One region of the Blastopirellula retiformator genome, then DNA from elsewhere that is predicted to be linked to it. Evidence: riboswitches for the same ligand, from Rfam matches in the RefSeq annotation. Region 1 holds a riboswitch; the other holds the start of a gene.

What was found. A riboswitch is a leader RNA that binds a small molecule or an ion and turns the genes downstream of it on or off. The one in region 1 is predicted to bind cobalamin.
Region 2: another riboswitch for cobalamin. It lies ahead of Enr8_RS10195 (DUF1559 family PulG-like putative transporter); the one in region 1 lies ahead of metE (5-methyltetrahydropteroyltriglutamate--homocysteine S-methyltransferase).

Annotation. Positions count from the first base shown of each region.
Region 1 covers NZ_SJPF01000002.1:444,792-448,528, reverse strand. Annotated here, with positions in the region: gene metE (5-methyltetrahydropteroyltriglutamate--homocysteine S-methyltransferase) at 1-1,932, opposite strand, end outside; cobalamin riboswitch at 2,188-2,409, opposite strand; tRNA gene Enr8_RS09180 (tRNA-Arg) at 2,726-2,799, shown strand; gene Enr8_RS09175 (hypothetical protein) at 2,939-3,154, shown strand; gene Enr8_RS09170 (DUF1559 domain-containing protein) at 3,240-3,737, opposite strand, start outside.
Region 2 covers NZ_SJPF01000002.1:697,931-701,667, forward strand. Annotated here, with positions in the region: gene Enr8_RS10190 (PEP-CTERM sorting domain-containing protein) at 560-1,294, shown strand; cobalamin riboswitch at 1,533-1,774, shown strand; gene Enr8_RS10195 (DUF1559 family PulG-like putative transporter) at 1,917-3,002, shown strand; gene Enr8_RS10200 (PEP-CTERM sorting domain-containing protein) at 3,049-3,737, shown strand, end outside.

The DNA of each region.
Region 1 (3,737 bases):
GTCCGCCACCACGCTGCTGGCCAGTCGGAAACAATCGCCGGCCCACGTCAGGTACGCGTCCCAATCGCGCTTTCGCAGCGGCAATCCTTCTCGCAACGCAGGCTCATCAATTTGAATCACCCGGACGCCAGCCTTTTCGAGATCCTCGACTTCGTCCCGAATCGCCAGGGCGATTTGGCGGGTCGTTTCGCTCCGCGGTTGATCATCGCGAACGAACGACCAGCACAAAATGGTTACCGGCCCGGTCAGCATCCCTTTGACCGGCTTGGTCGAACACGATTGGGCGTATTGAATCCACTCGACGGTCATCGCTTTGGGACGCGAAACGTCGCCGTAGATGATCGGCGGTTTGACGCAGCGGCTGCCGTAGCTTTGCACCCAGCCGTTGCGGGTGATTGCAAAACCATCGAGCGACTCGCCGAAGTACTCGACCATGTCGTTCCGCTCCGGCTCGCCATGGACCAGCAGATCCAAGCCGACTTCTTCCTGAAAGGCGATTACTTCGCGGATCTGAGCCTGCATCGTGGCAACGTAGTCGTCGTGCGAGATCGTCCCCTGGCGATGTTGGGCTCGGGCCTGGCGGATTTCGCTCGTCTGCGGAAACGAACCGATCGTGGTGGTCGGAAACGCCGGCAGGCCGAGCGCCGTCTGCTGAACCGGGCGCCGCTGTGGAAATGCACTGCGGCGACGCTGCATGTGCTCGTCGACGAATGCAACGCGACCTTGCACCGATGGCGAGACGACGCGTTCCGAGGTTTGCCGGCTGACATGGGGCAGACGATTGGCCCGCAACGCAGTGCGGGTCGCCTGGTCTTGGTCGCCTTGCAGCGCCGTGGCGAGCAGTTGGACCTCGGCCAACTTTTGCTTGCCGAACGCGAGCCAACTTTTCAGTTCGTCGTCCAGTTCAGTCTCGGCGTCGAGATCGACTGGAGCATGCAGCAGCGAACAGCTGGGGGCGATTTGCACGCGGTCGGCGCCTATTTTTTCGACCAGCGGCGTCGCCAGCGCGATTGCGGCGGCGGCGTCGACCTTCCAGACGTTGCGGCCTTCGACCAAGCCCAACGAAACGATCTTGTCGGCAGGCAAAGCGTCAACCAACAAGGGGGCGTCCTCTTGGCCGCGAACCAGGTCGACGTGCAGGCCGGCCGTCGGCAACTGAGCCGCCAGCGTCAGATTCTCGGCCAAGGGACCAAAGTAGGTCGCCAGCATCACCTGCAACTGCGGCAGTTGGGCGGCGATCGTGCGGTAGGTCGTCACCAGCGCCTCCCGCTGCCGGTCGCCCAGGTCGGTCGACAAGATCGGCTCATCGATCTGGACCCAGGTTGCTCCGGCTGCGACGATCTGCCGAAGCAGTTCGACATAGGCGGGGAGCAGCGCGTCGAGCAGATCGAAGCGATCGCCAGTCGCGCTGCGCAGTTTGCCGAGCGTCAAAAAGGTGACCGGGCCGATCACCACCGGCCGAGCCGCGATGCCCAGCTTGGCCGCTTCGGCCAGCTCGGCGCTCGGCTTGGCGGCGTCGGCGGCGAACGCTTGGTCGTGCTCAAACTCGGGCGCCAGGTAGTGATAGTTGGTGTCGAACCACTTGGTCATTTCGAGCGCCGGAACTTCGTGCGGCAGCTCTACGCCGGGCGCCTGACCGCGGGCCATCAAGAAGTAGCGTTCGAGCGGCGAAACGTCGAGCTGGGCGAATCGCGGCGGAATTACGCCGAGCGCGACCGCCATGTCGAGCATCTGGTCATACAGCGAAAAGTCGTTGCAGGGGATCGAGTCGATGCCGGCCGCTTGTTGCAGACGCCAATGCTCGGCCCGCAATTCGGCCGCGACCTGAAGCAGCTGTGGCGCGGGCAACTTGCCGGCCCAATACGACTCGACCGCCTTCTTGAGCTGACGATCTTTACCAATGCGAGGAAAACCTAAATTTGCAGATTGCATGTACGCTTACCTTATTAAATGCGCAGGTAGCGCGCAGCAGGAGCGGCGTCCGGATAGCAATGTCGGAACAGATCCTGCGCGCGAAACGAATAAGAAAACCGGCGGAAACTTGCTCAGTCGCTACAAAGCGTGGGAGCGACTAAACGGCGAGCGAGTTCGCCGCTGCGCAGCACAGGCGCGCACATCGAGAAACGATGTCATCGTAGGAATCTCCATGGCGCCTCCATCCCCGAAGGCGTATGACGAAACCGCATCAAGCGATGCAGGCGACTGGCAGGTCTTCGGACTTCCAGACTGGGCCGAGCCGTTGGGCTGGGCGGTTCCTACTGGCCGTTGCTTTCCAACCCGACGAGGATCAGTGCTTACCGACGGCGTTCGTTTCTGGTTACCGCAGCGGGGGCTGTCCCGGTTTCTCACCGGAGTTCCCTCTTTCGACGCTCCACAAAAAGGGAGCGAACCAATCACGTCGCCAAGCTATCCGATAGAGAAGGAAGTCGTCAACCTACATTGGCCCGTCGCCGGCACGTCGGAGACAAAAACGGACGGCTCACCGCCAAGCGACCAAAGCCGAGGGGAAATAATCGCTGCAAGCCGTAAACCGGGTCTCACCGCCGCCGGCGCAGAGGCCGCCAACGTAGAGGCCGCAAGTAACCCCAATGCCTGCAACCGTTTAGGCGAGAGCAATTTTTTCGCAAATGAACGCCAAGATCGCCCAGCGTCCCCTTTACGCATGCGCGGAGTGCGGCTAAACTTTGTGATCTGCCGTGGGACGCAAGTCATCACAGGTAAGCATGCGGATGTAGCTCAGCTGGATAGAGCGTCGGTCTACGAAACCGAAGGTCGCAGGTTCGAATCCTGCCATCCGTACTAAACTTACAACGACGATACGTGACATAGTCACTGATTTTGTCACGAAAAAAGGTCCTAGCCAGGTAGTGCTGACTAGGACCCGCAAAAGACCTCTCGGTCCTTTCTCTGTTTTCACAACAGGTCGGGAGGTGGTTCAATGCGTAAGTTTCCCAAACCCTGGTTCCGCCCGAAGCGGGGCCTCTGGTATGTCACTCTCAATGGTCGTCAGGTCAATCTCGGACCGGACAAAGAAGCTGCTTTCGAGCAATACAAGCAGCTCTTGGCGGAGCCTAACAATTATAATTCCGCGTCCGATTTCATCGCGGCGGATCGCATCAAAGAGCTCTATGGAATTGATCCGACTTCGTCCTAGTATTGGGACGACCAAACAAGAACGCAAAAAGCCGCCTGCCAATTCTGGCAGACGGCTTCCGGTACGCTGTTCTTCGCGAAAGAGATTAGTATTCCCCAATCACCTCGCCATCGTTCCGCTGGGCCAGGCGGATGAGGGTGTCGCCGTTGATCGTTTCGCCGATGAAGCGGGCGGAACCGTCGCCGAGCAGGAATTGGGCGCCGCCGGGGTGGTTGCTGGAGATCGCCCAGGTCGCTTCGCCGTTGATGCGGTAGTCGTCGTTGCCCCAGAGGCAACGCATCGTTCCGGCGTAGCCGGCGCCATAGGTAACGCCAACCCATTGAGCGCCCAGCCAGGGGCGTTCCGGCGCCTTGTCGACGTAGGCCCGCTCGCCGACCATCATCGAGTTGCTAAGGCCATCGGTGGCGTCGCGGAACTTCAGGGCGCTAAGCTGGAACATGAACCCGCCGTAGTCTCCCAGGTCTGCAGAGCTGGATCGATAACCGCCGGCGCTGTCGGCGCCTTGAATGCTGACGTAGTTGGACATCCCTTGGTCATTTCGATCGGGATTAAGATCGGGGCCGGTGTCCGAAGCGCAGCGAAA
Region 2 (3,737 bases), 250 kb from region 1:
AGCGCGGCCGCAACCAGCCACAACGATACAGATGGAGGAAAACCGCTCTAGCGGTTGACGCGATGGCAGCGCGGAGCATCTTGCATCGACGGCCCGCGAAACCATGAGGCTGGCCCACCAGCGAATCCAGCCGAAGGATGCGACGCATCGATCTGGCTCGCTGGCATTTTTTTTCTCTGAGCGGTTCCTGCTTGCCTCTGTCCTCGCCGCTTCGATCGCATCAACAGCCCTTGTTGTTTCTATGGGTAGGGAAATCAAAGGACTATTATTGGCGTTTTCCGGGGCCGCCCTTGACGATTCGAGACAATATCGAGCGATCGAAAAATCGTCGCCTCCGGCATTCGTAAGGGAAAACATTAAGAAAACCCATCAACCTGACAGTACCGGTTAGAGAATTAGCGAAATCAGGAACGGATCAGGTTGACTTTTCAGTCGAAAAGCGGTCCACTGTTAGTCGTTGGGCTTCCACCCTATCGCGGGTGAACAGTCCTCGTAAATCATCCAGCTTAAAAAGGCCATAGTAATGGAACTGCAGCGACCGTTTTTTGCTTGGGTATCGATGGCGGTTATCGCCGTGGCAATGAGTGCGACCGCTCATGCCGACACGATGCCAGTCCCGTTGTCGATCGTTTCGGGCGCCGACCTGACCTCCGGCGTTACGATGACCGGAAGCAATGGCAACTCGTTGGCCGTTGCGAAACTCGGTTCCACGATGGACAGCGACTTCTACATGAGCTTCACGTTGGATGCGTCCTACTTGGGAACGATGGGCGACAATGACTTCGTCACCCTGTGGATGAACAACACCGGAACCTTCAACCCTGGCTTTACCGATCCGACCATCGGCCTGAAGGGAAACGAAGGGGGCTCGGGAACAAATGACCTGATGCTTCGCCTATCAGGCACCGGTGGAACCTTCGCCAACTACGATCTCGACACCGAAGGGGGTACGGTCACGATCCTCAGCAAGCTCTCCAAGACCGGCGGCACGCTGTTCGACCAGATGGAGATGTGGGTCTTCGGCGGCATCAACACCAGCCCGTTGGCCGACCTGGTCACTTTGGCCGGTACGGCCGACGCTTACGCCAGCACCAGCGTGGGCGGCAGCCTCAGCGAAATCGGCTATGTCGGTCTTCGCAGTGCGAACCTGTCGGGCGGCGACATGGTCACCGTCGACAATGTGCAGTTCGCCGCTGTCGTGCCGGAACCCGGTACCTGGGCGATGTTGGGCATGGGTAGCCTGGTTGGCTTGGCCCTGTTCTTCCGCAAGCGTCAGACGGCGCTGGCCGCCTAGGACGCTGGCAATTGCTGGACATTAAGGGCGCGTTGAGCCATGGCTCGGCGCCCAAGTGAAAATTGACGGCCTCCATTTCACGATGGAGGCCGTGTTATTTCGAAGAGGCTGTTTCAACGGCCTTGGTTGGCCGACGGATGTTTCGGTCCGCCCAGTAGATTGAGTGCTCGTCTATCGCCGCGGCCGCTCTCTAGGCATCCGCTGGCATGCGTCTGGTTGACGCGATCTGCTGGTTGGTTAAACTCTGTCGGTCCTCGGTGGCCTTTTCACTCGCTAGTGAAAATGGTGAACAGGGAACTCCGGTGAAATTCCGGGACGGTCCGGCCGCTGTGTGCCCCCGCGATCTTGAGTGATCGCACCCGTCGCTCCATACGTTGATAGACCATTGTTCGCGTCGCCCGGTAAAGGGTTTGCGGATGAGAAGGTAGTGAGCGCGGAACAGGGGTAAGTCAGAAGACCTACCGAGGAACAGACGATTTGGCGCCCTCTTGGATTGGGGCGGTCGTTGAGATGTTTGCGATCAAGCCGCGGGAGTCGCTCCTTCGCGCGCTCGTATTCATTGATTCCTGCAGGATTGGGTCCCCTTCCCTGTTCGCTCCACGAGTGTCTGTGGTATTCACTCATGGCTGCAAGTCATTCCGATTGCGATCTGCATGTAGTCGAGAGTTCGCCCCTCTCTCCGTGCACTGGCGTATGCCGATTGCGCACGCCGGAGAACGATTGCGTCGGATGTGGACGAACGATCCAGGAAATCGCTCGTTGGCCGCTTGCCGACGACGAGGATAAGCGGCGTATTCTTCGTTTGTCTCGCGAGCGGCGAAACGATCCGAACCTGACCAACCGCTCTCGTCGCGATGGCTTCACGCTGGTCGAACTGCTGGTGGTGATCGCCATTATCGGCGTGCTAATCGCATTGCTGCTGTCGGCGGTCCAAGCCGCTCGCGAGGCGGCGCGAAAAACGACCTGCAAGAATCATCTGCGGCAAGTCGGCCTGGCGATTCATCTCCATGAATCGGCTCTCAAGAAATTTCCGGTCGGCTGCATTGGCTGTCGGTTCCAAGCGCCGGCGGCAGGCCAGCCGTTCGTGCCGCAACGATTTCTGTCGTGGAACATCCAGATCCTTCCCTACCTGGAGCAAGACGCCCTGTACCAGCAGTTCGATCTGTCGGTCCCTTCCTACCAGTCGCCCAACAGGGAAGCCGGCGCCAATCTGCTGACGGTCTTCCTTTGCCCTAGCACGCCTGATCCGACCGAGCTCAACACGACAGGCCTGTGGAAAGACATGGCGTTTACCGACTACTGCGGCGTCTATGGGGTCGAAGGGTCAGGTCGAGAAGCGACCGATCCCAACAGCAAACACAACCTGGCGCCTCAGTACCTGGGGGTGATGCTGTACGAAGAAGCGATGAAACACCGCGATGTCGCCGATGGACTATCGCACACCGCGCTAGTCGCCGAGACCATTCGCCGCCGCGTGACCGAAAACGAATGGGCCAACGGGAACAATCTGTTCGCCCAAGAAGGATCAACGCCGATCAACGCGGTCTCGGGCCTGGGCAACGACATCGGCAGTCCCCATCCAGGCGGCGCCCATCTCGTCTTTTGCGACGGACATGTTCAATTTCTGGCCGAGACGGTCGATCAGGAAGCGCTGAACGGCATTCTCACCAAGTCGGGCGGCGAAGTTCCCTCGGATCAAATTCAATAACATTCACAACTACACCTGTATTCAAATCATTTGCGGAGAGAGACGGATGCGACTTTTCACGGCCCTTCTACTGGCGCTGCTGCCGGCGACGTGCTTTGCGGACGCCGTTACTGATTTCGACGACATCGACTATTGGGTCGGATCGGGATCCAACCAGGCGGCGATGGTGATCGACTGGGGCGAAGGTAGCGACACCCCGCCAGCGCTCACTTGGGGCTATCGCTGGGACGGAACCGCCACCGGCGAAGACATGTTCCGCGCGATCGTCGCCGCGGACGAGCGTTTGTACGCGAAGATCGATGCTGTGGTCGGTCCGTACGGCGTCTCGTTGTATGGCATCGGCTATGACTACAACGACGACGGCATGTTTGGCCTGGACGATGGAAGCGTCTTTGACGCCAACGGCATCGCAGGGGTTGCGGCTCCTGCCGATGGCGGCATGGCGCTCGATTCCGGCGATCTCTATCACGAAGGCTGGTTCACCGGCTTTTGGATCTATGGCGTCGCTGGACTGGATGGCCTCGGCGATCCGACGAATCCGTACGATGGCGGTTCTTGGACCGGGGCCGTGAGCGGGATGTCAGGTCGCGAACTCGCCAACAACGATTGGGACAGCTACGCCTTTTCGCCGACGTTCAACTTCAGCAACTTTGCGACCAACCCGGTCGCGGCCGAAGTGAACGCCGTGCCCGAGCCGAGCAGCTTGGCTTTGTTGGGAATCGCCGGCGTCAGCCT